DNA from 3 places in the Variovorax sp. LjRoot290 genome. Region 3 is predicted to be linked to each of the others. Evidence: riboswitches for the same ligand, from Rfam matches in the RefSeq annotation. Region 3 holds a riboswitch; each other region holds the start of a gene.
The links. A riboswitch is a leader RNA that binds a small molecule or an ion and turns the genes downstream of it on or off. The one in region 3 is predicted to bind glycine.
Positions count from the first base shown of each region.

Region 1: it holds a riboswitch for glycine, as region 3 does, so the genes downstream of both, ACSQ9A_RS31340 (FAD-dependent oxidoreductase) here and ACSQ9A_RS03210 (FAD-dependent oxidoreductase) in region 3, are expected to answer to the same signal.
Region 2: it holds a riboswitch for glycine, as region 3 does, so the genes downstream of both, gcvT (glycine cleavage system aminomethyltransferase GcvT) here and ACSQ9A_RS03210 (FAD-dependent oxidoreductase) in region 3, are expected to answer to the same signal.

Region 1 covers NZ_CAXURW020000002.1:505,709-512,334, forward strand. The annotation lists gene ACSQ9A_RS31330 (GlxA family transcriptional regulator) at 1-1,061, opposite strand, end outside; partial or broken gene ACSQ9A_RS31335 (transposase domain-containing protein) at 1,229-1,385, opposite strand; glycine riboswitch at 1,498-1,588, shown strand; glycine riboswitch at 1,604-1,709, shown strand; gene ACSQ9A_RS31340 (FAD-dependent oxidoreductase) at 1,793-1,963, shown strand; gene ACSQ9A_RS31345 (RidA family protein) at 1,990-2,460, shown strand; gene ACSQ9A_RS31350 (SRPBCC family protein) at 3,534-3,971, shown strand; gene ACSQ9A_RS31355 (RidA family protein) at 3,984-4,481, opposite strand; gene ACSQ9A_RS31360 (aminotransferase class V-fold PLP-dependent enzyme) at 4,478-5,797, opposite strand; gene ACSQ9A_RS31365 (helix-turn-helix transcriptional regulator) at 6,116-6,626, shown strand, end outside.
Region 2 covers NZ_CAXURW020000001.1:2,155,315-2,161,940, forward strand. The annotation lists gene gcvP (aminomethyl-transferring glycine dehydrogenase) at 1-436, opposite strand, end outside; gene gcvH (glycine cleavage system protein GcvH) at 450-824, opposite strand; gene gcvT (glycine cleavage system aminomethyltransferase GcvT) at 849-2,045, opposite strand; glycine riboswitch at 2,057-2,174, opposite strand; glycine riboswitch at 2,187-2,289, opposite strand; gene ACSQ9A_RS10935 (hypothetical protein) at 2,319-3,227, opposite strand; gene ACSQ9A_RS10940 (hypothetical protein) at 3,360-3,896, opposite strand; gene ACSQ9A_RS10945 (TRAP transporter large permease) at 3,978-5,270, opposite strand; gene ACSQ9A_RS10950 (TRAP transporter small permease) at 5,267-5,779, opposite strand; gene ACSQ9A_RS10955 (TRAP transporter substrate-binding protein) at 5,856-6,626, opposite strand, start outside.
Region 3 covers NZ_CAXURW020000001.1:612,389-619,014, reverse strand. The annotation lists gene ACSQ9A_RS03240 (hypothetical protein) at 1-78, opposite strand, end outside; gene ACSQ9A_RS03235 (YiaA/YiaB family inner membrane protein) at 114-599, opposite strand; gene ACSQ9A_RS03230 (phosphatase PAP2 family protein) at 703-1,356, opposite strand; gene ACSQ9A_RS03225 (MFS transporter) at 1,356-3,317, opposite strand; gene ACSQ9A_RS03220 (hypothetical protein) at 3,339-4,181, opposite strand; gene ACSQ9A_RS03215 (helix-turn-helix domain-containing protein) at 4,302-5,036, shown strand; glycine riboswitch at 5,170-5,276, shown strand; gene ACSQ9A_RS03210 (FAD-dependent oxidoreductase) at 5,356-6,603, shown strand.

The DNA.
Region 1 (6,626 bases), on a different contig from region 3:
TTTACAATGCTTTCGTAGAGAGAAGCCCATTGCGGCGATATAACGTCATCCACGCTTACCTTTGATTGTCGTGCTTGTGATGGGGTCGTTGCAAATTGAGCCCGGAAACATCGATTGAAGTGAGAGCTATCGGAGAAACCGGTGATTGTCGCGATTTCCGTTATTGACTTGGGGCTATTTAAAAGAAGCCAATATCCATAAGCAAGTCGAAACTGACGGCAATATTGCTGGACCGGCTGCTTCATTTCCTGCTGGAAAAGCCGTTCTATCTGCCGCTTAGAAACCCCCAAGGTTGACGCAAGAGATTCAACCTTCAATGGCTGCTGTCCAAGATTTCTTTCGATGATCTTGAGCGCCCGAAGTACTCTCGCATCGAGTGGATTTTCTCTTGTTCCAGAATTCTGCTCAGTTTCGGTGGGGGAGGCCGAAAGCTCTTGCGGCGCGGGAATCTCGGCGCCGATAGCGGAATAATGACGTTCTAAAAGCCATGATCCGAGTTCCAGTGCCGCTAGCCCTCCCGCACAGCTAACTCGCCTGCCGCTCACGACCAAGTTAAGGCCTGAGATTTGCTGCACCTCCGCAAAACGGGTATCTCGGTCGGCGCCGCGATACCAATCTGTTGCGCAGGGCAATCTATCGAAAAATCCGGCTTCGATTAGCACAAATAGTCCGGAACCTATTCCCGCAAGAGTTGCGCCCTTCATATCGGCGCTTGTGAGTGCTTCCAGAATCGATCTGCGGTCCTCGACAGGAGCAGCTGTCTTCCCGCCTATCACGAAAACGTAGTTGCAATCGCGAGCAGCGTGCAGGGGCGCTGTCGGAGGTACTTGGACCCCGCAGGTCGTTTGCGCTGGCTTTTGTCCTAGAACGACATATTCAAAGTCGACTCCGACCGCGGCTGCCGGGTCGGTGCAATGCTTCAAGATATAAACCAGGGCAGAGTACGAAAACATCGTGAAGCCTGGAAGGAGGATGAAGCCGACCTTCACTCGCCGCCGCGCCAGCTTGGCGGATTCGGCCTTCACACCAGAAACCGGCATCATCGTGGACTCTCCTGCCATAAGGTCGGCAATCGTAGCAGTTGCAGTATGTCCGCGCGCAATCGGATGCTCATGGCACTTGTCGCATAGAAGGTAAGCGGATGGCCGTCCGATCCTTGACGACTGCGACCGGCGGCACGCGGCAATTGGCCGCTCACGGCGGTCTCGCCGGGAGGGCGCTTCATCGATTGCCAGCGGTGCGGCAGGAGATTGTCGATGCGGCTGGCCATGTGCGTGGGCAGGCGCTGCAGGACGTCTTTAGGTACGCGTGCGGATCGGGGCCGCAGAGCTTGCCGCCTGCACCAGGCTCATCACGACGGCCGCGCGCTGGCCGGCCAGTTCTGATTTTTTCAACTCCCCTGCCTCACGTTCCAGGCTTGGCGCTCGAACAACGAGAGGCTGGTTGGCTCCCGACCCCTTGCGGCACTATCGACTTCCAGCAACGATCCGAATAGACTTCGATATAGCAGGAGAGCGGGCCGCGCGAAGCGGCTCCACCGAAGGCGCAAACTCCCATAAACGCTCAGGTCGGCTCACGTGATGAGCCTGTACTGCATCAGCTGTCAAAGCCGTCTGGAGAGCCATCACGTCATGTGATGCACCGAAGGAGCAAACTCGCTGCGGGCGCAGCGGGTGAATCTCTCAGGTACCGAGGACAGGGGGAGCGGCAACTTGGACGCATGGTCCGGTTGCTTTCTTTTCGAGCTTCCGTTTCTCCGCGTTCAAGCGCTGCAACCTCATAGGTTCACGAAATGCGCGTGATCGTTCTCGGCGCCGGCATGCTCGGCGTGACCTCGGCTTACTACCTCCAGCAACTCGGCCACGAAGTGACCGTGATCGACCGGCAGGCCACACTGGCTGCCGAGCCGAATGCCGACGATCTGCTCTCCGCACCACTCGACGACCTCTATTTCGGCAATTGACCACTTACTTCCAAGGACACCAGAGAATGACAACGCAAGGACCCGACGTACGCCTGACCCAACTCGGCATCGAATTGCCGAAGGCGGTCGCCCCCGTCGCCAACTATGTGCCGGCCCGAAAGAGCGGCTCGCTGATCTACATCGCGGGCCAGGTGCCGACCGCCGGCGGCAAGGACCAGTACGTGGGCAAGGTCGGCCAGGACGTCTCGATCGAGAACGCCCAGAAGGCGGCGCGACTGTGCGCGATCAACATCCTTGCCCAGCTGCGCACGGCCCTGGGCGGCAGCCTCGATGGCGTCGCGGGCTGCGTGCGCCTCGGCGGCTTCGTTAATTCCACCCCCGAGTTCGGCGACCATCCGAAGGTGATCAACGGCGCCTCCGACCTGATGGTCGAGGTGTTCGGCGAAGCGGGTCGGCATGCGCGCGCCGCAGTCGGCTGCAATTCGCTACCGCGCAACGTCGCTGTCCAGGTCGATGCCATCTTCGAGTTGGCCTGACGATGAACCACGCCGCGGCCTGGGCTGACGGCTGTGTGCCGATAAATGCGCTGACCGGCTTCCTCGGCAGCGGCACCCACGCTGCTACGCCATTTGCTGGCCGATGCCGGCGTGGCGGACACGGTGGTGGTCATCAACGAGTTCGGTGAGGTCGGGCACGACCACCTGTTGGTGCGCGCGAGCTCGCTGAAGACGTCGTCCTGCTGAGCTTGGGCACTCTACGAGTTCGGCCGGGCTCTATTGGCTAGACTGCGTTTCAGCGCGGGCGCAATACACGACGCGACGCGGACCAACCGTGAAGACCGCCTTTTTAGATGAAGGACTCGGTAAATCTAGAACACTGCTAGGGAAATGCTTATATGGCGCCTCCCGGATTACAAGCAACTTGTGTGTAAAGGATCAGGAGGCAGGGCTGCAGTCTCATATTCGGCCTGTTGTGCAGGCGTGATGCCTGCTGGCCCTGATGGTATTCGCTGACGAGGCTCCCTGATCATCGAGATTGGTGCTCTTGATCCCTATCGGAGTGTCCCCATCCCGGTCCGACCTGTCTGGCGCATCACACGCGTGGTCGCTTGCTCTCCTTCGAAGCGGTAGTTTCTAGGTTCCTGCCAGTGCACTTGCTGCCACGCCGCAGGTCTCCACGCCTGTCCGCGTGCCAACACCACCATATCGTTCGCGCCAGCTTGTTGGCCACCGCCGACGACTACGCTGTATGGCCGGCGCTGGGCTTCAAATTTGACCCGCGTGTTCAGCCTACCCCGATGCTTTTTTAAGCGGTGCCACCGCAAGAACAAGGCGGTGCGCGAGATCGTGAGGGCCACAAGCCTGTCGCGCAAGACGGTGCACAAGTACTTGCGCACGCCGGTGGCGCAGCTCCGAAGTACCGGCGCAATTCGGCGTCCCAGAAGCTGCATCGTCAGGTCCACAGCCCGCCATAGCTTTTCGGCATCGTGCCCTCCGCGAATGCTATTTGCCGCGCGGATGACGCTGCCCTAACCTTTTGGTCATTCGAAACGGAGGTCCTACGTGACTGTTTGCATGATTGCAATATGACATGGCACTTGACATAGCTGGTGAGTACGTCGTCCCTGCCTCCCTGGCGACTGTGTATTCCGCTGAACGACCCCGCGATCCTGAAGCAGTGCATCCCCGGCTGCGAAGAGATCGAGGAGAGGTCCAACGGCGAGTTCGCCGCGATCATGCGCTTCGAGTTCGGACAGCTAAAGGCGCGATTCAGGGGCAAAGTCCGCCTCTTCGATCGGGATCCGCCGAACGGCTATCGGCTGGTCGGCGAGGGCGAGGGAAGCGTTGCGGGTTTTGCCAAGAGCTCAGCCGTAGTGGCCCTGGCGGACACACCGGAAGGGACAAGGTTGACCTACCAACTGGAAGCGAATGTCGGCGGCAAGATCGCTCAGCTTGGCCAACGCTTGCTCATGTCAACGACCAAGAAGATGCAGGAAGGAGGAGGCCTAGTCGATCTCGCCGCGAATGAGGTGCTCGAGGCGCCATGATGCTTCGCGAACTCAGCGCGCCGCGATGCACTCCACTTCGACACGAGCGTTAAAGGCCAGTCCGCTCGATCCGAACGCGCTGCGTGCGGGAAATTTCCCCGCCGAGAAATAGGTCTTGTAGACGTCATTGAAGGCGTTCCATTCATTCATGTCGGCCAACATCGCGGTGCACTTCACTACGTCGGCAAACGTGTATCCATGCACCTCCAGTGATGTCTTGATGTTCTCCATCACTTGTTTGGCCTCCGGCTGAATGCCGCCAGGTGGCAGCTTGAGGCTGCCGGGGATGTTCCCAATTTGGCCTGACAGGTAGAGTGTCGAGCCCACTTGCACTGCTTCGGAAAATGGAAGTGTTGTGGGAAGAACCTTTCCGGAGTTCAAGTGCTTCGGAGCCGCACAGCCGCTGATTAAAACGATCGCCAGGCCAGCGAGCGCTACGGGAGGTATCAAGTGGCCGGCGGCGCCAAAGACGCAAGACAGTGGATTTGCTTGAAAGTGTTTGGAACTCATGGGGTACCGATCGCTGCAAGAAGTCTATCGATGTCGCTCATGTCGTTGAAGACGGACGGCGAGATGCGTGCATGATTTGCGCGCAAGGTAATCTCGATCTTCGCGGGTGCAAGGCGAGGCGCCAGTTGGGATGCGTTGAGATAGGCGAATGTCACGATGGCGGAGTTGGAATCGGTCGGCGTCACCACTTGAAAGCCTCTGGCCCTCAGGCCGTTCTGCAAAGCGTCGGTCATAGGCTTTCGATAGGCTTGGATCTTGTCGGGGCCCACGCTCTGAATCCAGTCGATCGATGCCGCGCAGGCAGCCTCGACCGCACTTGCCGGGAAGGATCCCATGAAATACCCAGCGACCGAGTTGATCTGAACGCTCTCGTATGGGACGCTGCCCGGCGGATCAAGCGGATACACATGAAGAATCGGAGCCGCAAAGTTGCGAGTCTGGCGATAGCCATACCATGGGCGCTGGAGTTGGGGCAGAAGGCTCTTGCGCACGTACAGAAACGCGAAGCCGAAGTCGCCCATGAGCCACTTGTACGTTCCGCATGCGGCAAAGTCCACACCTGCCGCCTTGACGTCAATCGGCATGTTGCCGGCGGACTGAATCAGGTCGACGTACACGAGCGCCCCACGCGAATGCGCCAGGTCGCATACGGCCTTGAGGTCATGGGTAAATCCGTTGTACAGCGACACATGCGAAATCGCAACGAGCTTGGTTCCGGGTGAGATTGCCGCATCCAGAGCGGAAAGTGAGATGCGGTAGTCCGCGTCCATTGGAACGGTGATGACGTTCACCCCCCGGAGCCGATACTGCTCGTACATGTAGAAAGACCCGACGAAGTGAAGCGCGTCGGTCACTACCCGCCCGCCAGACTCGGGCAAGCCGAGGGCCTTCGTGACGAGGTACTCACCCATCGATGTACTCGGAACGTACGTGACCTCATCCGCATCGGCATTGATCAGGGCCGCGAACTTTGCCGTGGCCGTTGCGCTTCCGCCCGCAAGCGTTGTTTTCGATTGCGCATAGGACGCTAGGGCATCCTTGGCATAGGTGTTCCATGGGTGATCAGCGGCTCCGTTGAGGAAGATGCGGTCAGCCACGCCAGGGAAAAGCGCCTTCGCTGGCAGCGTCGGCGTGGACGCGGGGGGCTCGGCCGCTGTTGCTGTGCCGATCGGCAGGATTCCACCCGAACCGCCACCTCCACCTCCGCAAGCGGCGAGTTGTCCGCCCAGGACGCCCGCTACCGACGCGCTGCCCACAGTCTTCAGCCAGCGACGCCGAGAAGTAGCAGGCGCTGTCGTGTTTTCCGAATCGCTCATAATTCAAACTCCATGTTGAGAAGTCAACAAATTGTTGAATCTTGGTGCGTAGATGCCCTACAGCGGGGCGACTCGTCCAAGGCCAAGCTTGCGTTGCGCAAGACGCATGGCCAGAATTCAACACCGAGTTTATTGTTCTACGTTTTGTTGAAGCGTCGACTAGGGATTCCACTCACTATGCCCCGTTCCCCATCCAACACAAAGACTCTGCCCCGGCCCACGGCTACCGCGAAGCCCCGCCGTATCAAGCGACAAACATCCAACAGCGCCGAAGACGCATCTGTTCCCGCAGCCCTCAAGGAAGAGCGTCGGCGAATCATGGAAGTTCTCAAGCCCGTGGTACACATGATGGGTTCAATGCTGGGACCGAACACCGAGCTGGTCCTCCACGACCTCACCAACCCCGAGGCGTCGGTCATTGCGATTGCAAATGGCCATGTTTCGGGTCGCGATGTCGGCAGCCCCATCCTGACCGGACCGAAGGACGACCGTGCGTTCTCTGCTGCATTGACTTCCGCCACTCACGCAGCGCAGAGCGGTCATTCGGTCGTCGACGCTTATCCAACCATCAGTCCGAAGGGCACGCCCCTGCGATCTGCGACCGTCGTCTACAGGGACGCGGAAGGAATCCCCTTTGCTGCGCTGTGCATGAACGCCGACCTTACGGTGCTGAAGCTTGCCCATGCCTGGCTTGAGCAATCCATTCATGGCCGGCCACCCTCTGCCGCGGCGAATGAGGTGCAAAGCGATCCGCCCGACATGGACGCATTGATGGACGAGATCATTCAGTCGGCCGTGCAGAAATTTGGCAAGCCCGTGCAGTTCATGT
Region 2 (6,626 bases), 1.5 Mb from region 3:
TGGCCATGCCGGTGAGGTCGCACACCATGGTCTGGAAGTTGACCAGTGCCTCCATGCGGCCCTGCGAAATCTCGGCCTGGTAGGGCGTGTAGGCGGTGTACCAGGCCGGGTTCTCGAGCACGTTGCGCAGGATCACGCCGGGCGTGTGGGTGCCGTAGTAGCCCTGGCCGATGAAGTTCTTCGCCACCTTGTTCTTCGCCGCAATGGCCTTCAGCTCGGCCAGCGCGTCGGCCTCCGTCACCGAGGCGGGCAGGCGCATCGGCTTCGTGCGGCGGATGGCCGGCGGCACGATGCCGTCGATCAGCTCGGCGCGGGTGGTCGAGCCGACGGCGGCGAGCATGCGCGCTTCGTCATCGGCCTCGATGCCGATATGGCGGGCGATGAATTCCTCGGCGTTCTCGAGTTCGCTGAGGGAGGGCAGGGAAGACTTCGGCATTGGCGTGTTCGGTTCAGTTTTCGTCGGCGAACTTTTGATAGGTGGTGGCGTCGAGCAGTGCATCGAGCTGCGAGGCGTCGCTGATCTTCATCTTGAAGAACCAGCCGCCCGCTTCGGGCGCGCTGTTGGCCAGCGAAGGGTCGGCGCGCAGCGCCTCGTTGACTTCGGTGATCTCGCCCGTGATGGGCATGAACACGTCGGCCGCCGCCTTGACCGACTCGACCACGCCGGCGACATCGCCCTGGCTGTAGCTCTTGCCGACTTCCGGCAGGTCGACGAAGACCACGTCGCCCAGCGCATCCTGCGCATGAACGGTGATGCCGACGGTGGCGACGCCGTCGCCGACCGCCTGGACCCACTCGTGGTCCCTGGTGTACTTGATGCTCATGAAAGGCTCCTTGAAGAAAAGAATTCAACCGCGGTAGTAGTGCTGCGGCACGAAAGGCATGGTGCTCACCTCCATCGGCACCGGCTTGCCGCGCACGATGGCCTGGATGCGGGTGCCGGGCTCGGCATAGGCGAGCGCGACGTAGGCCATCGCGACCGGCCGGTCGACCGTGGGGCCGAGCAGGCCGCTGGTCACCTGGCCGATGGGCGCGCCCTCGAAGGATTCGAGCAGCGTGCCATCGCGCACCGGCACGCGCTCCAGCGCCACCAGGCCGACGCGCTTGCGCTTGAGCGTGTGGTGGTCCAGGTGGCCTGCGACGCCATTGGCCGCCGTGAGTTGCGCCAGCACCTTGGCCGCGCCCGGAAAGCCGCCTTCGCGCGCACCGCCGGTGCGCCGCACCTTCTGGATCGCCCAATTGAGCGAGGCTTCGACCGGCGTGGTGGTCTCGTCGATGTCGTTGCCGTAGAGGCACAGGCCCGCTTCGAGCCGCAGCGAATTGCGCGCACCCAGGCCGACGGGCTTGACCTCGGGCTGGGCGAGCAGCAGCCGTGCGAGCGCTTCGGCATCCTTGGCGGCCACCGAGATCTCGAAACCGTCCTCGCCCGTGTAGCCGCTGCGCGTGGCAAAGGCCGCGATGCCGCCGATCTGCACCGCGCCGCCGGTCATGAAGACGAAGCGCTCGATGCCGGGCGCGAGCCGGGCCAGCGCGGTCACGGCCTGCGGGCCCTGCAGCGCCAGCAGGGCGTGGTCGGGCATCGGCAGCACCTGGCAGCGCGCGCCGATCCTGGCCTGGATGTGCGCGATGTCGGCCACCTTGCAGGCGCCATTGACGATCACGAACAGCGAGTCGTGGCCTTCGTTGAAGAACATCAGGTCGTCGAGGATGCCGCCTTCGTCGTTCAAGAGCAGGCCGTAGCGCTGCTTGCCCGGCGCCAGGCCGATCACGTCGACCGGCATCAGGCTCTCGAACGCGGCGGCGGCATCGGGGCCAGCCAGGCGCAGCTGGCCCATGTGGGAGATGTCGAACAGGCCGGCGGCCTCGCGCGTGTGCTTGTGCTCGGCCATCAGGCCGGCGGGGTACTGCACCGGCATCACATAGCCCGCGAAGGGCACCATGCGGGCGCCGAGCTCCAGGTGCAGGTCGTAGAGCGGGGTCTTTTGCAGATCGTCGGATGCGGAGGCCAAGGCACTCTCCAAAGGGGCAGTCCAGATCCATGACATTCTTGCCATGGGCCACCCCTGCTGTCCGCTTTACCTGAGAGATTCGCCCCACGATCGGGGTTTGCTCCTTCGGTGGACGGCACTGCGAACAAAAAACGCGATGCGCCGCCTCTCTCCAGCAAGGAAACGCCCGGAAAATGGGGCGCTTCGTCAGTCCTTTTGCCTGAGCGTTCGGGCCCGTTTTTCGAGGGGACCTGCGCCTTCGGCGGCCCCGCGCTGCGAGGCTCTCTCCTGACCCGTCCGAGTGTAAGGGATGAGCCCGGTCCTGGCCGCTCAGGAGCGCTCCAGGCGCAGCCGCCTGAGCAGAAACTTCTCCCACAGCTTGTCGGCGACGAGCTGCAGGGAGCTGCGAATGTGCGCTCTGGCATTGCGCGCGTCGTAGGGCGAGCGGATGTCGGCGCCCAGCTGCCGGGCGCGCACGCTGAGCATGCTCTCCGAGAGAACGCAGCGCGCCTTCATGCGCAGGTCGTCGAAGTTCTCCGGCGAGAGCGCACTGGCCTTGTGCCATTCGTGGGACCACTTGAATCTGCGCTGCCTGGACGGATCGCTCTCGTCCTTGATCAGCCAGGCTGACACGAAATCGACATAGGCCTCGTCGACGCTGTCGCGAAACAGACGGTGCTCGGGTTCGAAGCGGTCGTAGACCAGCGAATCCAGGAATTCGTTGCCCGGCGAAAGCGCACCGAGCTGGCGGCGCAGGTTGCCGTTCATCGCGAAGCAGTAGGTCGAAACCCATTCGAGCAGGGGACCGAGCGGCGTCATCGTCGAGCGCGGAAAATCGTTGATCTCGCCGAAGAGCCACGGGCCCGGGTGCAGCCCCAGCCTCTTGATTTCACCGCCGAAGCCGGCCACCCTGCGTTCGCTCCATCCGTGGTTTCGCGCGACGGTGTCGTTCGAAAAGATCCACACGTCGGGCTCGCCGCTGCGGGCAAGAATGGCTGCGACTCCTTGGTCCCACCCAGTGAATTCGCGGTTGGAGTTGTCGCCTGCGATGACGAAGCCGTCCTCGCATTCCGCATTGCGCAATGCTTCGCCTCCGGTGGACCTGGCGTTGTCGACGATCGCGAGAACGACACGATCGCTCTCGCCGGCCAACTGCCTTCGCAGCTTGGTCAGCACCTGGACCGAATGATCACGATGCTGACTCCCGTACTCCAGATGAACAAAACCGTAGTTCGTCATGCCTGTTGACAGAAAAAAGAAGGGAGGGTTGGGGCGCCGGATGGGCGCGACGCGACGAGTATCCCTCCTCGTCTTGTCAGAGGAGACGCCGAGTTTGTCCGGATGCGGCCATGGCGGCCGTCGGGGCCGATTTCAATGCACGAGCTGGGGCGGCAGCAGCTTGTCGATGCGTTCGCGGATCGACGTGGCGCGCTCGGCACCCGCGAGCTTCTCGATCTCGCCGAGCATGGCGGATGCGGCGGCCAGCATCGACTCCCGGTCGCGCGCTTCACGCAGCAGCTCGCGGAACTGCCCGGCCAGGATCGGATCGCGCCTGACGAACATGCGCTCGCACAGGTCGAACAGGAACATCCGCGTGGTGGCGAGCGAACGCTTGCCGTCGAAGACATCCGCCGCGACCGGCGGCTCGGGGCTCGCGTCCGGCGCCGGAGCTGCCAGCACCGGCGGCGCCACGGCGGGCGTAGCGGGTTGCGAACGATGCAGATAGCCCTCCTGCACCAGGTGCAGCGCCACGCGGCCGGCCTCGTCGCGGCTGCCGAAGAGCTGGCCGAAGTCGGTGACCGAGCGCTGGCCGTCGGCCATCAGCAGCAGGGCGCGCTCGCGCTGGCCCAGCGTGCGGCGGCCCGGCTGGAGTTCTTGGCGCGCTTTCTCGGTCTTGATGAGGAACATCTGATGCTCGGGCGTTCGGGGTCGAGCGCCGCAGCATCGGGGATCCGCATGACATCCTCGTGAATGACCGGGCCGCTGCCGCTATTTGAAGCCCCACAAACGCGGCAGCCAGGTGCTGAGCGCCGGAACGAAGGTCAGCACCAGCAGCACGGCCGCGTGCGCCCACAGGAAGGGCACGAGCTCGCGCACCAGCTGCGACATCGGCACCTTCGAGACGTTGCAGGTCACGAACAGCAGGCCGCCTACCGGCGGCGTGATCATGCCGAGCGTGAGGTTGTAGATCACGATCATCGCGAAGTGGACCGGGTCGATGCCGAGCTTGATGGCCACCGGCGCGAGGATGGGTGCCAGCACCATCACGCCGGGCAAGGGCTCGATGAAGATGCCGAAGAGCAGCAGGAAGACGTTCACGATGATCAGGAACATCCACGGCGAGAGCTGCATGCTGACCAGCCATTCGGCCAGGGACTGGGGAACGCCTTCGATGGTCAGGATCCAGGCGAAGGAGGCCGACAGCCCGATGATGATCAGCACCGAGGCCGACAGCAGCGCCGAGCGCGCGAGGATGTCCGGCAGCGCCTTCCATTCGAGCGTGCGGTAGACGAACTTGCCGCACACCAGCGCATAGAACACCGCCACCACCGAGGCCTCGGTGGGCGTGAACCAGCCGGCGCGCATGCCGCCGAGGATCACCACCGGCAGCAGGATGGCGGGGATGGCTTTCCAGGTGGTCAGCAGCACTTCGCGCCAGGGCGGCATGCCGCCGTCGCCGCGGTAGTTGCGCTGCTTGGAAACGTGGAAGTTCACCACGCACATCGCGACCGCGATCAGCAGGCCGGGAACGAGGCCGGCCACGAACAGGCTGCCGACCGACACGCTGTCGTCCTGCAGCGCGTAGATGATCATGATGATCGAGGGCGGAATGATCGGGCCGACGATCGCGGTCGAGGCCGTCAGCGCCGCCGCGTAGGAGCGGTGGTAGCCGGCCTTCTCCATCATCCTGATGAGCATCGAGCCCGGCCCCGCGGCATCGGCCAGCGCCGAGCCCGAGATGCCCGAGAAGAAGGTGAGCGAGACCACGTTGGTGTAGCCGAGCCCGCCGCGCCGGTGGCCGACGAACTGGCCCGCGAAGCGCAGCAGCACCTCGGTCAGCGAGCCGCCGCTCATGAGTTCGGCCGCCAGGATGAAGAAGGGCACCGCCATCAGCGGGAAGCTGTCGATGCCGGTGAAGGTTTCCTTCAGCAGCACCATCAGCGGATAGGACTCGGCGAGGATCAGCGTCGCGGCCGTGGCCAGGCCCAGCGCGAAGGCCACGGGCACGCCGATCGCGAGGAACAGGCAGGCCGACAGGATCAGGATGATGCTGGCGTTCATAGCGAGGCGCTCGCGGTCGCATCGAAGTGCGCGTCGGACGCGAACTCGCGCTTTTGCACGTAGCCGCGCACGATCAAAAGCCAGTGGACGATGAGCAGCACGCCGCCGATCGGCATCGCGCTGTAGATGTAGGCAAAGGGAATCTGCGTGACGGCGGTCAGCTGGAACATGGTGCGCTCCATGTAGAGCCAGCCGTACCAGACCATGAAACCGAAGAAGGCGAAGAGCAGCGCCGCGACCACGGCGCGGACCGCGACCGCGCCCCTGGGCGGCAGCGCGTCCTGCAGGTTCTCGACCGCGATGTGGCCGCCGTAGCGCAGCACCGGGCCGGCGCCGAGGAAGGTGAGCCAGATCATCATGTGGCGCGAAACCTCTTCGGCCCATTCGAGCGAATTGCTCGTGAGGTAACGCATCCCCACGTTGATGAAGATGATGACCGACATTGATGCGAGCAGCAGAATCAGCGCCCAGCGGTTCGCGGCCAGAAAGTAGTGTTCGAAGGTTTTCATATCAAAACAAAACCGCCCGGTGCCACTGCGGGTTCACCGGGCGGGAGTGCCGCAACGCGGCACGCGCGTTGCCGCGCTACTTGACGTCGCTGATCTTCTTGATGTTGTCGGCGCCGAATTCCTTGGCATAGCCGGTGTAGGCCGGCTTCAGCGCTTCGCGGAAGGCGGCACCGTCGACGGTGCGCACGACCTTCATGCCGTCCTTCTCGAGCTGGGCGATGCCGCTGTTCTCGTCGTCGTTGACCTTCTTGCGCTGCGCCGCGCCGGCCTTCCTGGCGGCTTCGACGAAGACCTTCTTGTCGGCATCCGACAGCTTGTTCCAGACCTTGGGCGACAGCAGCAGCAGTGCCGGCGAGTAGACATGGCCGGTCAGCGAGAGATGCTTCTGCACCTGCGCGAACTTGGAGGACAGGATCACGGGAATCGGGTTCTCCTGGCCGTCGACCGTGCCCTGCTGCAGCGCGCCGAACAGTTCGGGGAAGGCCATCGGCGTCGGCAGGATGCCGAAGGTGCGGTAGCCGTCCATGTGCACCTTGTTCTCCATCGTGCGCATCTTGAGGCCCGCGGCGTCCTGCGGCTTCACGATGTCGCGCTTGCTGTTGGTCATGTGGCGGAAGCCGTTCTCGGTCCAGGCCAGCGCGATGATGCCCTTGCTCGGGAACTTGGCCAGGATGTCCTGGCCGATCGGGCCGTCCATCACCTTGCGCGCGTGCTCGTAGTCGCGGAACAGGAAGGGGATGTCGACGATCTTGACCTCGGGCACGAAGTTGCCGACCGGGCCGGTGGAGGTGTTGACCAGGTCCTGCGTGCCCAGCTGCACGGCCTCGATCTGCTCGCGTTCGCCGCC
Region 3 (6,626 bases):
ATGAGCGTGAAGCGGGACGGCAACACCCGCCATCGCGGCGCAAGCCGCCATCAGAACCGTGACGAAGGACTTCTTCATGATGTGCTTTCGAAAGATGAGGTGTATGGAGTGCTTCATTCGCCCTGGCCGGTTTCGGCGCGGGCTTCGCGGCGGCCTTGGAGGCGCGCCTCGGCGAGATAGGCTTCATGGCGGTCGCGCAGGGTCTTGGCGAGCGTGAAGGCCGAGCTGATCAGGAACAGCCAGCTCACGCCGAGAAAGGCCTTGTAGGTCTCGCTGATCTCCATCCGCAGCAGGCCCCAGCCGGTCAGGCCCATCGCGGTGAAGAAGCCGCCCCAGACGACCAGCTTCCACATCGGCGTGTCGCCGGCACCGGGCGTGGTGCCGCGCTGGTTGTCACGCACGAACTTCGCCAGCACGAAGGCGGCCGAGAGGCAGAACACGTAGCCCATCACCATGAACGCGCGGTCCAGCGCCTGCCCCGGCAGCCAGCCGAGCCCGGTCGCGCAGAGGAACACGGCCATCCCGAAGGAGATCCAGACCTGGACTTGCCAGGCACGGGTGTCGCGTTGGATGGAAACGGTGGAAGAGAAGGGTTGCATGAATGCCTCGCGGCGTAGTGAAGGTGCGCGAATGATGGTTCGCACTTCCTCGGCGAGGCGCAAATTACTGCACCAGTGGCACCTTGCGACGCCTCCGGTATCTCTAGTCGATACCTTGGCGCACCCGACGGCGCAGCAGGTCGTCGCGCGTGAAGGGCCGCTCCGTACCGGCCAGCCGCACCGCGATCACCCCGAGCGCGTCGTGCGTGGGCGCTGTAGTGCCGGGGCGCAGGAAGAGCATCGGCGAGACCATGCTGATCAGCAGCAGGATCCAATGAAGCCGCGGCGGCGGCCGGTGCTGTTGCTGCCACAGGAAGAACGCGCTGACGGCCGCGCCCAGCGCGAATCCGGCGGCCACCTCCGACTTGGAATGGGCATAGATCGCCAGCCTCGACAGCCCGATGAGCGCAGCGAAGACCCAGCCGAGCGTGGCGGCGGAGACGCGCACGCGCGGTTCCCAATGCGCTGCGGTCAGCCAGAAGGCGACCGGCCAGACGCTGGCCGAGAGCATGGTGTGCCCGCTGATGCCGGTGAAGTTGAGCATGGCGCTGCCGATGCCCCAGCCCATGAAGGCGATCTTCGAAGCGGCCACCATGGCGCCGGCGGAGCCGAACAGCGCGAGCCAGCGCCATGCGATCGGCCGTGTGACCGTCCGCACGCCCAGCCACACGGCAATCCAGGCCGCGACGGGCAGCAGGAAGCCGCTGTCACCAAACCAGGTGATTGAATACCAGAAGCCGTCAGGCAGGAACAGCATCAGCTCGGCTGGCTTTCCAGCAGCCCGCTCACGCGCCGCTGCAAAGCCTCGGGCTGCACCTCGGCGTGCCGCATCGCACTGCCGACATGGAGCCCCACCCGGCTGAAAAAGCCGCGCCGGAACGGACGCACCATGGCTACGTTCTCGCCGTCGCGCACCTCGACGCGGCTGAAGTAGGAGCCCCAGAGATTGGTCAGCGCCATCGGGATCACCGGCGGATCGATGCCCTCGGCACGCGCGGCCTCGAGGATCTTCATCACGCCGCCCTTGAAGGGCTGCAGGCTGCCGTCGCGCGTGATCGCGCCCTCGGGGAAGATGGCGAGCAGATCGCCCTCGCGCAGCACCTGTACCGCGCGCGCGAAGGCTTCTTCATAGGCTGCCGGGTCTTCCTTCTGCGGCGCGATCGGAATGGCCTTGGCCAACCGGAACAGCCAGCCGAGCACCGGCACGCGGAAGATGCGGTGGTCCATGATGAAGCGGATCGGCCGCGGGCTCGCGGCCATCAGCAGCACCGCATCGATGAAGCTCACGTGGTTGCAGACCAGCACGGCAGCGCCCTCGGCCGGAATGTGCTCCTCGCCCTTGACGTCGAAGCGGTAGACGATGCGCGACAGCACCCAGGCCACGAAGCGCAGCAGGTACTCCGGCACCAGCATGAAGATGTAGAAGGCCACCACCGCATTGGCGATGCCGGTAAACAAGAAGATCTGCGGGATCGTGAAGCCGGCCTTGAGCAGCGCGCCGGCGATGACCGCGCTGCCGATCATGAACAGGGCATTGAGGATGTTGTTGGCCGCGATGATCCGAGCCCGGTGCGTGGGCTGGCTGCGCAGCTGGATCAGCGCGTACATCGGCACGCTGTAGAGCCCCGCGAAGAGCGACAGCAGGCCGAGGTCGGCCATCACGCGCCAATGAACGGACTGGGCCATGAAGGCAGCGAGCCCCATCTCCGCCGCGGGCGGCAGCGCGCGCGAGGCGAAGTAGAGATCGATGGCGAACCCGCTCATGCCGATCGCGCCCAGCGGCACCAGGCCGATCTCCACCTGGCGGCGGCTCAGGGTTTCGCACAGCAGCGAGCCGATGCCGATGCCGACCGAGAACACCACCAGCAGCAGGGAGGCGACCTGCTCGTTGCCGTGCAGCACCTCCTTCGCGAAGCTCGGGAACTGGCTCAGGAACACGGCGCCGAAGAACCACATCCACGAGATGCCCAGGAGCGAACGGAACACGACCAGGTTGCCGTGCGCCAGCTTGAGATTGCGCCAGGTTTCGCTGAACGGATTCCAGTTGATCACGAGGCCCGGATCGGTGGCCGGCGCGGGTGGAATCGCCTGCGCCACCGCGCGCCCCGCGAGCGCCAACAGCACGCAAGCCACCGCCACCGTGGTGTGGCCGACCTGCGGCAATGCCACGAGAAGGCCCCCGGCCACCTGTCCCAGCAGGATGGCGACGAAGGTCCCCATCTCGACCATGCCGTTGCCGCCGGTGAGCTCCCGCGCATCAAGCACCTGCGGCAGGTAGGCGAACTTGACCGGACCGAACAGCGTGGAATGCAGCCCCATCAGGAACACGCAGCCCAGCAGGACCGCGGCGTCCGCACGCATGAAGCCCCACGCCGCCACCGCCATGATCGCGATCTCGAGATTCTTGACGAAGCGGATCATCTTCGTCTTGTCGTACTTGTCGGTGAGCTGCCCCGCGGTCGCCGAGAACAGCAGGAAGGGCAGGATGAAGAGTGCGCCGATGGCCAATCCCGCCATGGCCGGCGGCATCCAGCCCAGCTGCAGCTGGTAGGTCACCATCACGGTGAATGCGAACTTGAAGAGGTTGTCGTTCGCCGCGCCAGCGAACTGGGTCCAGAAGAACGGGCCGAACCTCCGCTGCCCGAGCAAGGCGAATTGATTGGCGTGCGCATGCGCTTCGGGCGCGATGGCAATGGAGGCGTCGACCGGTGCTGTCATGCGAATTCCCTGGCGGGTTCCTCAGGCCGTCACCGCGGCCGCGCCCGGATTGTGCCGCAGCGTCTGCCGTCCCATGGACTGCAGCGCATGCAGCACCGGCAGCGCCGCCAGCGCCGCGACCAGGTGCTTGAGGCTGTGGCCCGACATCAGATGATGCGTCGCTTCGTAAATGGCATGGTCCGACAGCTCGAGCAGCTTGGCCAGCGCGTAGAAGAAGATCACCCAGCCGAGCCTGAGGCCGATGGCGCCGTCCAGGGGCTTGGCAAGTGCCAGCGCGAGCACCAGCGCCATGCCGCCGAACTGGACCAGCGCCCACGGCAGCACGTTGCCGCTCACCTGGTGGACGGCCACCGCCAGCAGACCGCCGGTCAGCGTGAACCAGGCGGCCGGCCAGCCGGCGCGGGCGCTGACTCGCTCGCAGACGGCACAGCCGATCAGGCCGGCGAAGGCCACCGCCATGCCGGCGCGGTCCGCCGCCAGCCGCAGGCCGTCGGGCTGCAGGTGGTAGAAGGCCGAGCCGGCGGCGATGAGGATCAGGCCCGCGAAGAACATCCAGGCGCAGTCGAGCGTGTTGACCGGCGGCTGGGCCATGGCCTGGGGCAGCGGCGCGGCGTCCTGCGCCTCCTCGTGCGCCCGTTCCAGCCAGCGCAGCCAGCGCAGCCCCCAGACGCCGATCACCGCGAAAGGCAGGTTGCTCAGCACGTCCATCGCATAGGGCACGCCGTGCCAACCGCGGTCGTCGGCGAAAGGCGCGCCGCCCAGGCCGGGCGCCGGCAGGGCCGGGCCGGCGATCGCAAGCAGCAGGAGCAGGACGAAGAGGGACAAGAGGCCAAGTTCGCGGCGGGTCAGACAAGGCAGAGGCATGGCGGGCTCCGGGTGATGTGTGTGCGGCGGAATGTAGGTTGTCAACCGCTCCGGGAGCATCGAGAATCGATACGGAGTACTTTTTCACGACCTCAGGTATCAAATCCCAATACTCCCGCCATGAGCACCACCGTCGACCTTGTGCAGGCTCTCAAGAACGAGCTCAAAACCGCCCGCATGACCTATGCGGATCTCGCCAAGTCGCTCGACATGGCCGAATCCAGCGTCAAGCGCATGCTCGCCAAGGGCGACATGCCGCTCACGCGGGTCGATGCGATCTGCCGTGCACTCAAGATCGACTTCGCCGAACTCGCCCGCCGCGTGGCCGATGCGCAGCCGCTGCTCAAGGAATTGACGCTCGAGCAGGAAAAGGCCGTGGTCAAGGACAAGAAGCTGCTGCTCCTGGCCATCTGCGTCCTGAGCCAGTGGACGCTGGAGCAGATCGTGACCGCCTACCGGATCAGCGAGGCGGAATGCATCGGCTACCTCGCGCAACTCGACCGCATCGGCATCATCGAGCTCCGGCCGCTGAACCGCTACCGCCTGAAACTCGCCAAAACCTTCCGCTGGCGCCCGCACGGGCCGGTGATGGACTTCTTCCGCGAGAACGTGGTGCTCGACTACTACCGAGGCGGCTTCGACGGGCCGGCCGAAGGCCTGCTGCTGGTTCACGGCTCGATCAGCCGCTCGCTGGCGCCGGCCTTTCTGGACCGGCTGCAGCGCGTGGCCCAGGATTTCGCCCAGCAACACCAGACCGACCAGAAGCTCTCGCCCAAGGAGCGCGAGGGCTACACGCTGCTGCTGGGCATGCGCAATTGGGAGTTCGAGCTGTTCACCCGCCTGCGCCGCGCGTGACGGCCAGGAAACCGGTTTCTAAGCTAAGATTCTTACCGCAGAAAAGCGGATGCATCGACATCCCACCGTTGGCGCAAACTCCCATGAACGCTCAGGTGAACCTTGCATCGGTTCGAATCACTGCTCATTTAGTCAATTGCCGTCTGGAGAGTCATCACGCCAGGTGATGCGCCGAAGGAGCAAGTCCGTTGCAAGTCGCAGCGGATGAATCTCTCAGGTACCAAGGACAGGGGGAGCGGCATCTGAACCCCGGGTTACGGCAGCTCCGCACAGTGAGCGCCCAAACCCGCCGTTCATGCCATCCCAAAAGGATCTGGACATGCGCGTGGTTGTACTCGGCGCCGGCTTGCTCGGCGTGACATCGGCCTATTACCTTCAACAACTGGGCCACGAAGTGACGGTGGTCGACAGGCATGCCACGCCGGCCGCCAAGGCGCGCGGGCGCGTCGACACGGTCGTCACGGCCGCGGCCGACCAGCTTCTTCGGCAATCCGCCGCTCGCCGTGCCGCCCGCGCGAAATGGGTGGGGCTGTACGTGCGCCTGCGGCGACGCTTCGCGAAGCTGCTCGATCGCGCCATCGGCGAGGCGCCGAAATCCAAGCCGATCGAACACCTCGTCCGCCTGGGCGCCTACAGCCGCGACATCGTGCGTTCGTTGCGCGACGAAGCCGGCGTGCCCCCGGGCCAGCGCAACCCGGGCCTGCTGAGCATCTACACCGATGCCGACGCCTTCAACGCCCGGCTGGCGCGCGCCTCTCATTGGAAAGAGCTGGGATGCGAGGAGCGCCTGGTCTCGGCCGAAGAGGCGCTGCGCATCGAGCCGGCCCTGCAGGCCCTGCGCGGCGAGCTCGCCGGCGCAGCCTATTCGCTCGACGATCCGGCGGCGCGCGACCCGGCCCAGTTCGCGGCCAGCATGGTGTTCCTGTGCCGCGCGGCCGGCGTGCGCTTCCTGACCCAGCACACGGTGATCTCCCTGGAGGAGCGCGCAGGCCGCATCGACCATGTCGAGCTGCTCGATGCCGACGGCCAGCCCGTCGTCCTGCGCGGCCAGGCCTATGTGCTGGCGCTCGGCATCTCCAGCGCGATGCACGCCGAAAAGCTGAAGATCGCCATGCCTTTTCGCTTCCTGCGCGAATACATCGTCACGATCCCTCTCAAGGACGCGACCCGCGCACCGCGCGTCGCGCTGCGCGACCGGCAGGGCAAGCTGGGCATCCGGCGCATCGAAACGCCGGGCAGCGACTGCCTGCGGGTCTCCGCCACGGTACGCGCCAGCTTCGACGAAGAGAGCGAGCCCGATTCGGACCGCGTCGACGCCATCCTGCGCCGCATCGAAACGCTGCTGCCCGGCGCGGCCGACACGGCGCATGCCTCCCTCGAGACGGTCGTGCATGCCGTCAGCCGGGACGGGCTGCCGATGATCGGCAAGACCCGCCTGTTCAACCTGTTCCTCAATGTCGCGCCGGGCGCGCGCGGCTGGATCAACGCCTGCGGCGCCGGCAAGTCGATTGCCCGGATCGTGAGCGGCCTCAGGCCCGAGCTCGAGTTCGCCTTCAGAAATCCGTAGCCGCGCGCGTCCTCGCCGCCTTA